Regions from separate parts of the Nocardioides sp. NPDC006303 genome, predicted to be linked through region 1. Evidence: predicted binding sites of a transcription regulator. Region 1 holds the regulator's gene; each other region holds the start of a gene.
What was found. The regulator LexA, encoded in region 1, represses DNA repair genes until DNA is damaged. The targets are predictions, from matches to a motif close to TCGAACANNTGTTCGA.

Region 1 (4,458 bases):
CGCCCTACGGCGACACCTCGAACCGCTCGGCCTACACCGACACCGGCTCCCAGTCGCCCTACGGCTACCCCAGCAGCGATCAGGGCTACGGCAACACCGGTAGCCGGGCCGCCTACGGCGCACCGTCCTACCAGCCGCCGACCAGCCCGCCACCCACCCCGCAGCCCTACTACTCGAGCCCGCCGACACCGACGTCGACGCCGCAGAGCACTCCGGGGTACGGCTCGCAGGGCTACGGCACGGACAGCTACCCCACCCAGCAGGGCGGCTCCCCGCAGTATCAGTCCGGCGCCTACCAGACCCCGAGCGGCTACGGTCAGACCGGCTCGCGTGCTCGACTGACCCAGGACCCCGCCGCAACCCAGGCGATGCCCACCCAGCGCCAGCCGCAGGACCCGCCGGTCGAACCGGACGACGAGTGGCCGCCGCGGCACGGCACTCGCAACAAGCAGTGGCCGCCGGCCGAGCCGGACAGCCCCTACCGCGGGCGCCACTGACCCGATACAGCGAGAGTGCTGCAGACGCTTCCCATCGTCTGCAGCACTCTCACTCTTTCCCCGGTAGCCGGCTGCCAGGGTCGAAGGAGCAGCCGGACAACTGTGCGGCGCCTCAGGGCGCGGTCGGAACGATCAGCGTCTGTCCGGACACGAGCATCGAGGACTCGAGACTGTTGAGCTCCTTGATCCTCTGCTCCATCTCCCGAATCGAGGAGTCGGTGCCGGCGACGGCCTTCGAGGAGATGTCCCAGAGCGTGTCGCCATCGCCGACGACCATCGTGTGGGCGGTGGAGGAGGGACTTTTGTCGGCACCGTTCTCCACCGCGAACGCCACCTTCGCCCCGATCAGCGCGATCCCGAAGAGCACGACGAGCGCGAATGCGAACACGACGACTCGTCCGCGACGAGTGAGCCGCACGGTCGAGCGACGCACCTCAGGCACCGGACGCGGCGGCTCGGCTACGGGCAGCACATAGACTGTTGCACTCATCTCACGGCCTCCTGATCACAAGTCTCTCGATCACGTGTTCGATCGAGCACATGTTCGAAGGTAGATCACGTGTTCGAACAACGCAAGTAGCGACCCCAAGAATTTTCGAACGCCGACACGCGCCGCCGATGAGGTCGAACAAATGTTTGATGTCGTGGTGCCAGAGGGACTAATGTGGTGACATGACCACGCAGAAGACAGGCACCGGATCAGGCGGTTCGAAGAAGAGCCGCGTCCGCGAGCTGCCCGACGGGCCGCCGGACGCGACCGGGCTCACGCCGCGTCAGCAGCGCATCCTCGCTCACCTGCGCGACAGCATCGAGCAGCGCGGCTACCCGCCCAGCATGCGCGAGATCGGCGCCGCGGTCGGGCTGACCAGCACCAGCAGCGTCGCCCACCAGCTCCGTGCGCTGGAGCAGCGTGGTCTGATCCGCAAGGACCCGAAGCGACCGCGCGCCCTCGAGGTCTTCCTCCCGGAGGTGATGGCCCACCGCAAGGCCATGTCCGGCGAGGAGCCCGAGTCGACGATCACCGCCGAGGCCGACATCAACCCCAACCCCGACGCCGCCATGGTCCCCCTGGTCGGGCGGATCGCGGCCGGTGGCCCGATCCTGGCCGAGGAGACCTCGAGCCAGCAGAGCATCGAGGACGTCTTCCCGCTGCCCAAGCAGCTGGTCGGCAACGGCGACCTCTTCCTGCTCTCGGTCTCCGGTGACTCGATGGTCGACGCGGCGATCTGCGACGGCGACTTCGTGGTCGTGCGCCAGCAGCCGACCGCCGAGAACGGCGAGATCGTGGCCGCGCTGATCGACGGCGAGGCCACCGTCAAGACGCTCTCCCGCAAGGACGGCAAGGTCTGGCTGCTGCCGCACAACGCTGCGTACGAGCCGATCGACGGCACCCACGCGACGATCCTCGGCAAGGTGACGGCGGTCCTGCGCAGCCTCTGAGTCCTGCGCCACACCTCCCGGAACCAGTCCGGGAACACTGCGTGAAATCCAGCCGCCGGCCCATGACAGGGCCGGCGGCTGCGTCGTTCCATGCAGCGTGACCCAGACGCAGATCGACCGCCGCACCCTCATCGCCGCCGGGCTGGCGACCGCCGCAGGAGCCGGAGCCATCGCTCTTCCCGAGCCCGCCGAGGCCGCGAGCGGCGCGCTCAACCACTTCCAGCACGGCGTCGCCTCCGGCGACCCGCTCCCGGACCGCGTGGTCATCTGGACCCGGGTCACGCCGACGGCGGACGCGACGCCGGGGTCCGGGCAGGGCAAGGAGGTCCTGGTCCGCTGGGAGGTCTCGCCCGCCGCCGACTTCGGCCGCGTCACCGCGAGGGGATCCCAGCAGACGGGCCCCGACCGCGACCACACCGTGAAGCTCGACGTCGCCGGACTGGCCCCGGAGAGCTGGTACTTCTACCGCTTCATCTACAACGGCCAGACCAGCCGGGTCGGCCGTACCCGCACCGCTCCGGCCGCGGATGCGGCGCCGGAGAACGTACGTTTCGGGGTGGTCTCCTGCTCCAACCTGCAGGCCGGCTGGTTCGCGTCCTACCGCCACCTGGCCGCCCGCGACGACCTGCACGCGATCCTCCACCTGGGCGACTACCTCTACGAGTACGGCCCCGGCGAGTACGGCTACGGCATGGCCAACGAGGACGTCCGGCCGCACGAGCCGGCCCACGAGATGCACACGCTGGCCGACTACCGGATCCGGCACGCGCAGTACAAGCGCGACGTCGACCTCTCCGCCGCCCACGCCCGGCTGCCCTGGATCGTCACCTGGGACGACCACGAGTCGGCCAACGACGCCTGGATGCTCGGCGCCGAGAACAACGAACCGGGCGAGTACGACTGGATCGACCGCAAGACCAACGCCAACCAGGCCTACGACGAATGGATGCCGCTGCGCGTCGGTGGCACAGCGACGGTGGAATCCGACGGCCATCTCCACGACCGCATCCACCGGCGGCTGCGTTTCGGCAACCTGCTCGAGCTGAGCATGCTCGATCTGCGCTCCTACCGCTCCCAGCAGGTCGCCCGCACCGACCTCGCCGGCGTCGACGACCCCGACCGCACGATCACCGGCGACGAGCAGCTGGCGTGGCTCAAGGACGGCCTGCTCACCGATGCTCAGTGGAAGATCGTCGGCAACCCGGTGATGATCGCGCCGGTCACCTTCGGCGCGCTCCCGAAGAGCCTGATCACCCCGGTCAACGACATCACTGGCCTGCTGCCCGACAACGGCATCGCCTACAACGTCGACCAGTGGGACGGCTACACCGCCGACCGCACCGAGCTCTTCGAGCACATCCGCAACAACGCGATCACCGACACCGTCTTCGTCACCGGCGACATCCACTCGGGCTGGGCGTGCGACCTGCCGTACGACTCCGCCGTCTACCCGCTCGGCAAGACCGCCGGTGTCGAGTTCGTGGCCACCTCGGTGACCTCGAACAACCTCAAGGACATCCTCGGCGCGCCGCGCCGGACTGTCAGCCTGACGGTCGAGAACATCATCAGGACCGCCAACCGCCACGTCCGCTACCTCAACTTCGACGACCACGGCTTCTCCGTCCTCGACGTGACCCGCAATCGCGCCCAGATGGACTGGTACGTCATCGGCGAGCGCAAGGACTCCAACACCGCCGCCACCTGGGCCAGGTCGTACGCCACCGCAACCGGAAGCAACAGGCTCCATCACGTCACACAGCCCGTGTAGGCCGTGTCCCCCGGACACAGCGGCACTCTGCGCTTAGACTGCCCAGGTCTGCCTTCCCGAACGTCTGGTATCTCATGCGAAACATTGCCCGCCGGATCAACCGCAAACAACGATCCCTCGTCTTGATCGCAGGCATGGTCGTCGCGACGTTCGTCGCCACCATGCCCGCAACCGGCTCGACGCCGGCGACCTCGGTGAGGACCGGCGGTGACACCAGCGCCGAGCAGCCGGTGACCGAGAAGGCGGCCCGCGAGGCGCTCGCCGCGGCCAAGAAGGTCAAGCGCAACCAGTCGGTGCGCGGCACCCGGCAGGTCGTGCCCGGGCGGCACGTCGCCGGCCGGCCCGACGCGACCATCGCGCTGACCGACCTGTGGAACGCCAAGGACGCCCTGGACGGCTCCAACAAAGCGGCTGCGCGTGAGCTGCTCGCCCGCCCACGCACCGCGACCCAGACCTGCAGCGACGCGGTCTGCGTCCACTACACGCCGGGCAACGGCGGGGACCGCGCCTCGACGACGTACGCGACCCAGGTCCGTGACGTGGTCACGAAGGTCCACAACCTCTACGTGCAGGCGGGCTACCGCAAGCCCGCGGCCGACAAGGCGGTCACCCCGGGCAAGGTCGACATCTACCTGGAGAACCTCTACGACGAGGGCTACTACGGCTACTGCGCGCCCGAGACGAAGGTCTCCAAGACCGCCGCGACGGCCTACTGCGTCATGGACAACGACTACGCCACCAGCGAGTACGGCA
Region 2 (4,458 bases), on a different contig from region 1:
CTCGCCCTCCAGGGCGATGTCCGCGAGCACCTCGCCGCTCTCGACCGCCTGGGGGTGAAGGGAACGTCCGTACGCCGCCGGGAGGAGCTCGACGCGTGCGACGCGCTCGTCATCCCCGGCGGTGAGTCGACGACGATGTGGCGCCTGGCGCGTACGTTCGAGCTGCTCGACCCGCTCCGCGAGCGGGTCCGGGGCGGGATGCCGGCGCTCGGTACCTGCGCCGGCATGGTGCTCCTGGCCGACCGGCTGCTCGACGCGGCCCAGGGCCAGGAGACCATCGGCGGGCTCGACATCACGGTCCGGCGCAACGCCTTCGGGCGGCAGACGGAGTCGTTCGAGACCGACCTGGAGGTCACCGGGCTGGACGAGACGGTCCACGGCGTCTTCATCCGGGCGCCCTGGGTCGAGGAGATCGGCCCGGGTGTCGAGGTGCTGGCGAGCGTGGGGGAGCACCCCGTCGCGGTACGTCAGAACCAGCTCATGGCGACCTCGTTCCACCCTGAGGTCAACGCCGACGACCGGCTGCACCGGCTCTTCGTCGACACCTGCTGCTGACGGTGACGTACGGCACGTAGTTAAACTGGGTGTCTGCTGCCATGTGGCGCCCCGAAATGGGTAGAGCGGTGGTGGCACGACAAGCATCAGCGACGACGCGGGGCAAAGGACGGTTTCCAGATGAGCGGCCACTCCAAGTGGGCAACGACGAAGCACAAGAAGGCGGCGATCGACGCCAAGCGCGGCAAGCTCTTCGCCAAGCTCATCAAGACGATCGAGATCGCGGCCAAGACCGGCGGTCCCGACCCGACCGGCAACCCGACCCTCTTCGACGCGATCCAGAAGGCCAAGAAGCAGTCGGTCCCCAACGACAACATCGACCGTGCGGTCAAGCGCGGTGGTGGGCTCGACGGCGGCGGGGTCAGCTATGACACGATCATGTACGAGGTCTACGGCCCCCAGGGCGTCGCGCTCCTCATCGAGTGTCTGACCGACAACCGCAACCGGGCGGCCATGGAGGTGCGCACCGCGGTCACCCGCAACGGCGGCACCATGGCCGACCCGGGTTCGGTCTCGCGGCTCTTCGACCGCAAGGGCGTCGTCGTCGTGGCGAAGGCGCAGGAGGGCAAGGAGGTCTCCGAGGACGATCTCCTCGAGGCCACCCTCGATGCCGGTGCCGAGGACGTCAACGACCTCGGTGAGTCCTTCGAGATCGTCTCCGACCCGTCCGACGTCGTCGCGGTCCGCACCGCGCTGCAGGACGCCGGCATCGACTACGACTCCGCCGAGGTCCAGTTCGTCGCGAGCATGGACATCCCGGTCGCCGACGCCCCGTCCGCCGAGAAGGTCTTCAAGCTCATCGACGCCGTCGACGACCTCGACGACGTACAGAACGTCTTCTCCAACGCCGACATCCCTGACGAGGTCATGGAGACCGTCGACGCCTGACCTCCTCGCTGGTCGAGCCGGATTCGTGAGGAACGAGCGAATCCGTGTCGAGACCAACACGGTTCTGTCGAGCGGACAGAGGACTGTGTTGGTCATCTCGACAAGCTCGATACAACGCTCGACACGCCTCCGCCCAGGGGCTCCGGCGGCTCGACCAGCGATGCCGGTACGCTACGAACAGACGTTCGATGGAGGTGCTGATGCGGGTGCTTGGGATCGACCCCGGCCTGACCCGGTGCGGGATGGGCGTGGTCGACGGGTCGCTCGGCCGGCCGCTGTCGATGGTGGACGTCGGAGTGATCCGTACGTCCTCGGATCTTCCCGTCTGGGAGCGGCTGGTGAGCATCGAGAAGGGCATCGACGCCTGGATCGAGGAGCATCAGCCCGACGCGGTCGCGATCGAGCGGATCTTCGCGCGCTCGAACGTCTCCACGATCATGGGTACGGCCCAGGCCAGCGGCCTCGCCATGGTCTGCGCCGCCCGGCGCGGCCTGCCGGTCGCCCTGCACACGCCCTCTGAGGTCAAGGCCGCCGTGTCCGGCAACGGCCGGGCCGACAAGCAGCAGGTGACCGCCATGGTGACCCGTATCCTGCGGCTCCCGACCCCACCGAAGCCTGCCGATGCCGCCGACGCGCTCGCGCTGGCCATCACCCACCAGTGGCGCGGAGGCGCCCAGAACCGCATCGAAGCCGCGGTGGCCGCGGCAGGGAAGGTACGCCGATGATCGCGTCCGTGCGCGGCAAGGTCGCCGCAGTCAGTCTCTCCACCGCCGTCGTCGAGGTCGGCGGCATCGGGATCGAGCTGCTCTGCACGCCCAACACACTGGCCACGCTCCGCACGGGTGAGGAGGCGCACCTCCCGACCAGCCTGGTCGTGCGCGAGGACTCGCTGACCCTCTTCGGCTTCACCGACACCGACGAGCGCACCCTCTTCGAGCTCCTCCAGACCGCCTCCGGCGTCGGCCCGAAGCTCGCCCAGGCGATGCTCGCCGTCCTCTCGCCCGACGGCATCCGCCTGGCCATCGCGGGCGAGGACGCCAAGACCCTCACCAAGGTCCCCGGCATCGGCCAGAAGGGCGCCCAGCGGATCATCCTGGAGCTCAAGGACAGGATCGGCGCACCGACCGGCACCACTTCCGCCCCAGCGCGCGCCACCACAGCGGCGCCGTGGCGCGACCAGGTCACCGAGGCCCTCGTCGGCCTGGGCTACAACGCCCGGGACGCCGACAAGGCAGTGACCGCGATCGAGCCCGAGGCCGGTGACCAGGCCAACATCTCGTTGCTGCTGCGAGCGGCCCTGCGCACCCTTTCGAAGGCATAAGGACCCATGCACGAGGACGATCTGGACCGGGCCGAGGAGGACTCCCGCTTTGATGGGTACAGCTCCTCGCTCACCATCGCCGAGGCCGACGGCGACGACCGCGCCGTCGAGGCCGCGCTGCGCCCGAAGACCCTCGACGAGCTGATCGGCCAACAACGCGTCCGCGAGCAGCTCGGCCTCGTCCTGGAGGCGGCACGGCAGCGGGAGCGGGCCCCCGACCACGTACTCCTGTCCGGGCCGCCAGGCCTCGGCAAGACCACTCTCGCCATGATCATCGCGGCCGAGATGTCGGCGCCGCTTCGGATCACGAGCGGCCCGGCGATCACTCATGCCGGCGACCTGGCCGCGATCCTGAGCGGGCTCAACGAGGGCGAGGTGCTCTTCGTCGACGAGATCCACCGGATGAGCCGACCAGCCGAGGAGATGCTCTACCTGGCGATGGAGGACTTCCGGGTCGACGTGGTCATCGGCAAGGGCCCGGGCGCGACCGCGATCCCGATCGACCTGCCGCCGTTCACGCTGGTCGGAGCGACCACGCGCGCCGGCCTCCTTCCCGGCCCGCTCCGGGACAGGTTCGGGTTCACCGGCCACCTCGAGCTCTACGACCCGGCCGACCTCGAGCTGATCGTGCGCCGCTCCGCGGGCCTGCTCGACGTCACCCTCAAGGACGACGGCGCCGCCGAGATCGCCGGCCGCTCCCGAGGCACTCCGCGGATCGCCAACCGGCTGCTGCGCCGCGTACGCGACTATGCCCAGGTCAAGGCCGACGGCACGGTCACCCAGCAGATCGCCGAGAAGGCGCTCGATCTCTACGAGGTCGACCCGCTCGGCCTGGACCGTCTCGACCTGGCCGTGCTCGACGCCCTGTGCCGGAGGTTCGGTGGCGGCCCGGTGGGCGTCTCCACCCTCGCCGTCGCGGTGGGGGAGGAGCGCGAGACGGTCGAGGAGGTGGCCGAGCCGTTCCTGGTGCGGTCCGGCTTCCTGGCACGTACGCCGCGTGGCCGGGTCGCGACCCCGGCAGCATGGGAGCACCTCGGGCTGCCGGTGCCGTCCAACGCCGAAGCTGCGGCCTGGTCCAAGGAAACGCTCTGGGATGAGGCCTGATTCACAGTCTCAACCAGGTGCCTGGTTAGACTTGCACGTCGCCGTGCGCCTGCCGGTGACCACTCAGACTGTCGGAGCCGAACCCCCGTGGAATTCCTTCCCTTTATCGTCATCATCGTCCTGTTCTACTTCCTGTTGATCAGGCCGCAGCAGAAGCGTGCGAAGCAGGCTCGTGAGCTCCAGCTCAACCTCCAGCCGGGTGACCGGGTGATGCTGACCGCCGGGCTCTTCGGCACGGTGACGGAGGTCGAGGAGACCACGACGAACATCAAGGTCGAGATCGCCGACGGCGTCGTCATCCAGGTCGTGCGCCAGGCCGTGGCCCAGAAGGTCACCGAGGCGCCTGCCGAGGAGATCGACGAGAACACCGCCGAGGACCCCGAGGTCGAGGCCAAGGCCGACGAGACCCCTGAGGGCGCCGAGAACGTCATCGTGGACCTCGACAAGAAGGACTGACCAACACATGGCACGCAAGACAGCGCGCCCCGGCCGGACACTCGCACTGCTCTTCTTGGCCATTGCGATCATGTTCGGCGGCATCGCGTACGCCGGCACCTGGAAGCCCGAGCTGGGCCTCGACCTGCGCGGCG
Region 3 (4,458 bases), on a different contig from region 1:
GAGGTGCTCGGGCAGCGAGGAGAGTCCGAGGTGGAACGTCATCGGCGGGATCGCCGGCAACGTACGTTCCACCAGCGGCCGCAGCGCCGGCAGCGAGCGCGGATCGAAGGCGACCACGACCGCTCCGTCGGCGCCGAGATCGATCTCGCCGGCGGTGGTGCTGACCGCGACCGCCCGTCCGTCGCGTACGACGATGTCCTCCACGCGGGTCGCGGTCTGCACCGAGACCCGGCGGGTGGCCATCCGGGCGGCGAGGACCTCGGCCACGACCCCCATCCCGCCCTCGACCCGCCAGGCGCCGAAGCGCTGCTCGAGATAGGCGGTGAGCCCCGCCCAGGCAGGTACGTCACGCAGCTCCTGCCCCGCCGCGACGAACGGGTGCGCCGCGACCAGCCGGAGCCGCTCGTCCTTGAACGTCTTGCGCAGCCGCTTGTGGAGGGTCTCGCGCGACCGGAACCGCTCCGCGACGGCCGCGGGCAGCGCCGAGGGCTCCCACGGCACCTCGAAGTAGTGCTGGCGCAGCACCTCCCAGTCCTCGCTGAACCTGGCGACATAGTCGGTCCACTGCTGGCCCATGCCCGGGCCCAGCTCGTCGAAGGCCGCCAGCTGGGCGCCGCGGGTGCCGCCGGGCACCGACACCGAGGTCTTGTCGGCGAACCGGTGCTCGCGGATGACGTCCATCGGCACCAGCTCCAGCTCACGCTCGGCCGGCCGTCCGGACTTGCGGAACAGGTCGCGCATCACCGCGGGCAGGAGCGTCGAGGTCGCCGAGGCGTCCCAGGCGAACCCCTCCTCACGCACCGGCACCAGGGCGCCGCCTAGCTGACCGGAGGCCTCGAGAAGGGTCACCGAGTGGCCGAGCTTGGCCAGCCTGGCGGCGCTGGCCATCCCGGCGTACCCGCCCCCGAGGACGACGATGCTCGTCATTGGACGGGGTAGGGCTTGGTAGTGCCGTCGGAGGGCCCCTCCGGAGGCGGTGCACCCCGTCGTCCGCGGCGGGTGAGCCTGCGCCAGCCCCCGCGAACGGTGCGGATGATGAAGTACACCAGCACCAGCCCGGCCGCCAGCAGGGCCGCGGCGATGCCGGCGGCGGCCAGCGGGTGCTCGGTCGCGAACCAGACCACGCCGAGGACGAGGCCGTCCTCGGCCAGGCTGACCACCGAGTTGGAGACCGGCTCGGGGGAGGAGTTGACCGCCAGTCGCTCGCTGGCCTTGACCAGGTGGGACATGAACGCCGAGGTGCCGCCCACGACGCCGCCGACGGCCGCGTTGAGCGAGTCGGCCTCACCGGCGAGCAGGACACCGATCACGGCGCCGATCGTGGGCCGGATCACCGTGGAGATCGAGTCCCAGGTCGAGTCGACGTAGGGCACCTTGTCCGCGACGAACTCGATCGCGAACATCGCCCCCGCGGCCGCCAGCACCGGCCAGGTGCCGAGCACGTCAGGGATCTCCTCGGCCCCCGTCGTACGCTGCACGACGCCGAGCACCAGCACGACCAGATAGGCGTTGATGCCACTGGCCCACCCGCTGGAGAAGGTCAGCGCTAGAGATTCCATGGAGACATCTTGGCGTACGACACCGACAGCTCGGACCTGGCCCGAGACCAAGCGCACGCGATCCCGTATTTACCTCCGTTGTGCACCGTGCGGCAGAATGGGCTGATCAACGCAGAGTTCCCCCCACGTCGCAAGGAGACCGGATGACCATGACGACACCCGACGAGAACGAAGGTGTGGTCGTGAACGAGGACCCGGAGGTCGCCTACGAGGTCGCCGCCCTCGCTGCTGAGCCCGTGCCGCGCGAGATGACGTGGGCGGTTCGGCTGATCGTCGGTCTGATCGCGTTCAGCGCCGTCGTGGTCGTGGTCATGGTGCTGCGTTCCGATGACCTGGTGCGCGCGTGGGCGGAGGGCAACGCCTCGGCCAAGCGCATCCTGGAGACCGAGGGGCTCGAGGCCCTCATCAATCCGCCCACCGACAACCGGGTCAGCGCGCCGGCGTTCATCGCCCCCGCAATCACCCTGTTCGGGGTGATGGCCGGCATGCTCGGTGTGCTCGCGGTCTTCCTCCGCAACGGCTTCGAGTGGGCCCGCATCGTGATCACGTTCCTGGTGTTCATCTCCGCGGTGGCCAGCGTCGGCGGCATCCTGACCGGCCCGCCGGTGATCATCAGCGTGCTCACCACGATCGCGATCGTCATCGCCGCAGGGCTGCTGGTGGTCATGTGGCTGCCGGCCAACACCCGCTACATCCACCCGCCGCACCTCATCCGCGGCGCCGTCGCCGACGACTGAGCGACCCGCAGCACCGCTCGACACGCCCCGCCACCGAAACGTCTTGTGACTGTCGGTGGTGGGGTGTAGTTTGATCACGTGTTCGAACAGATGTTCGAACAACCAGGCTCTGGCGGGCGTCGTCCTCGACCCCCGACGCCCGCCAGAGCCGTCCACTGCGGGGTCGACCGTGAGCGAGAAGGACGACCCGATGCATCTGCTGCCGGCCACGACGCACAGCTACCTCTTCCGAGCCACCGAGACCCTCGCGGAGGCGATCGTGGCCGACGACGTGCCGAGCAGGTACGCCATCGCTCACGTCGCCGCACTCCAGGCCGCCGCCGCTCTGATCGCCGCCCGCACCGATCCCGTCGAGGCCGCGAGCCGCGCCGGTCGCCGTCGCCCGTGGAACGCCTGGGTCCGCCTCAAGAAGGTCGCGCCCGAGCTCTCCGAGTGGGCCGACTACTTCGCCGCCGGCGCCGCCAAGCGCGCCGCTGCGGAGGCCGGCTCCATCCGTGCGGTCACCGCGGAGGAGGCCGACGAGCAGGTGCGTGACGCCGACCGGTTCCTCGCCGTCGTCGAGGAGTCGCTCGGGCTGATGGCCCACACCTCGCAGGCCACCCCGCTCCGCCACGACCGCCTCGTGGGCTGATCCAGGTGTGGCGTACGCAGGGTGGGAGGCAGGGCCTACGCTTGGCCCCATGTCAGCTGGCTCCGCTCCGCGCTCCGCGCGGTCACTCCCTCGCTCGGCGCGAACGGACGAGCAAGCTCGCCGTTCGGCCTCGCTCCCGTCGTCTCCAACCAGTCGTCGGGCAGGCGCCCGGACCGTCGCCGTCTGGGACGCGCTCGACCCGGTCCTGGCCTCCGGCCCGCTCGACGTCCTCGACATCGGCGGCGGCACCGGCACCTCAGCCGTACGTATCGCCGGGCTCGGCCACCGGGTCACCGTCGTCGACCCCAGCCCCGATGCGCTGGCCGCGCTCGACCGCCGGGCCCGCGAGGCCGGCGTCTCCGTCGACGCGCGCCAGGGCGACCTGGCCGCACTCTCCGATGTCGCCGACCCCAGCGGTGCCGACGTGGTGCTCTGCCACGGCGTCCTCGAGGTCGTTCCCGACCCTGCTGCCGCACTGGCGGGGATCCGCGAGGTGCTCCGGCCCGGCGGAACGCTCAGCCTGCTGGTCGCCCAGCGCACCGCCGCCGTCCTCTCCCGCGCTCTGGCCGGCCACTTCGCGCAAGCGGCCGAGCTTCTCGACGACACCGCTCCGCAGGGGCGCTCGGGTCGGCGCTTCGCCCTCGACGAGGTCACCGGGCTGCTCGAGGCCGCCGGCTTCGCGGTCTCGGATGTTCGCGGCGTACGTGTCTTCGTGGATCACGTTCCCGGGTCTCTGCTCGACGTCGATCCTGGCGCGACCAGTGCGCTCGTCGAGCTCGAGCAGCGTGCTTCTACCCGCGCTGATTACCTGCCGCTGGCCTCGCAGGTGCACTTGCTCGCTTCGCTTCGCTGACGGCTCGCTTGTCCGCGCCCTTGGAGGATCGGGGTGACCTCCTCCGCTGGCGCTCCGGAGGCCACCCCGATCCTCCATGTCGACATGGACGCCTTCTTCGTATCGGTGGCCATCAGGCACCAACCTGAGCTCTGGGACCAGCCGGTGGTGGTCGGGGGACACGCCCGTGGCGTGGTGACCTGCGCCAACTATCCGGCGCGGGCCTACGGCGTGCGGGCCGCGATGCCGGGCTCGATGGCGAGACGGCTGTGCCCTCAGCTCGTCTCGGTCCGTCTCGACTTCGGTGAGGTCGCCGAGGTCTCCCACCAGGTCCGGGAGATCTTCCGCCGCGCCACGCCGCTGGTGGAGGTGGTCAGCGTCGACGAGGCGTTCCTCGACGTACGGGGAGCGACCAGGCTCTTCGGGAGCCCCGAGGAGATCGCCCAGCGGATCCGCCGCCAGATCGCCGAGGAGCTGAGCATCACCTGCTCGGTCGGTGTCGCGCCCACCCCGAGCGTCGCCAAGGTCGGCAGCCGCAAGGCGAAGCCCGACGGCGTCGTGGTCGTCCGGCCGGAGGAGATCCCCGGCTTCCTCCACCCGCTCGACGTCGGCGAGCTCTACGGCGTCGGCCCGAGCACCCGGACCCGGCTGAGGCGGCTCGGCTTCGAAACGGTGGGCGACATCGCCCGCACCCCGGTG

Region 2: the regulator LexA is predicted to act here: its motif matches at 1,617-1,632, upstream of ruvC (crossover junction endodeoxyribonuclease RuvC).
Region 3: the regulator LexA is predicted to act here: its motif matches at 2,379-2,394, upstream of ABZY89_RS19660 (SAV_6107 family HEPN domain-containing protein).

What each region holds. Positions count from the first base shown of each region.
Region 1 covers NZ_JBEXRR010000010.1:54,787-59,244, reverse strand. Annotated here, with positions in the region: gene ABZY89_RS10515 (hypothetical protein) at 1-497, shown strand, start outside; gene ABZY89_RS10510 (LysM peptidoglycan-binding domain-containing protein) at 610-987, opposite strand; gene lexA (transcriptional repressor LexA) at 1,170-1,937, shown strand; gene ABZY89_RS10500 (alkaline phosphatase D family protein) at 2,035-3,705, shown strand; gene ABZY89_RS10495 (MXAN_6640 family putative metalloprotease) at 3,828-4,458, shown strand, end outside.
Region 2 covers NZ_JBEXRR010000040.1:4,815-9,272, reverse strand. Annotated here, with positions in the region: gene pdxT (pyridoxal 5'-phosphate synthase glutaminase subunit PdxT) at 1-555, shown strand, start outside; gene ABZY89_RS23620 (YebC/PmpR family DNA-binding transcriptional regulator) at 676-1,443, shown strand; gene ruvC (crossover junction endodeoxyribonuclease RuvC) at 1,644-2,168, shown strand; gene ruvA (Holliday junction branch migration protein RuvA) at 2,165-2,764, shown strand; gene ruvB (Holliday junction branch migration DNA helicase RuvB) at 2,771-3,868, shown strand; gene yajC (preprotein translocase subunit YajC) at 3,956-4,324, shown strand; gene secD (protein translocase subunit SecD) at 4,332-4,458, shown strand, end outside.
Region 3 covers NZ_JBEXRR010000027.1:30,992-35,449, forward strand. Annotated here, with positions in the region: gene ABZY89_RS19645 (NAD(P)/FAD-dependent oxidoreductase) at 1-927, opposite strand, end outside; gene ABZY89_RS19650 (DUF4126 domain-containing protein) at 924-1,559, opposite strand; gene ABZY89_RS19655 (hypothetical protein) at 1,703-2,296, shown strand; gene ABZY89_RS19660 (SAV_6107 family HEPN domain-containing protein) at 2,466-2,927, shown strand; gene ABZY89_RS19665 (methyltransferase domain-containing protein) at 2,977-3,780, shown strand; gene dinB (DNA polymerase IV) at 3,814-4,458, shown strand, end outside.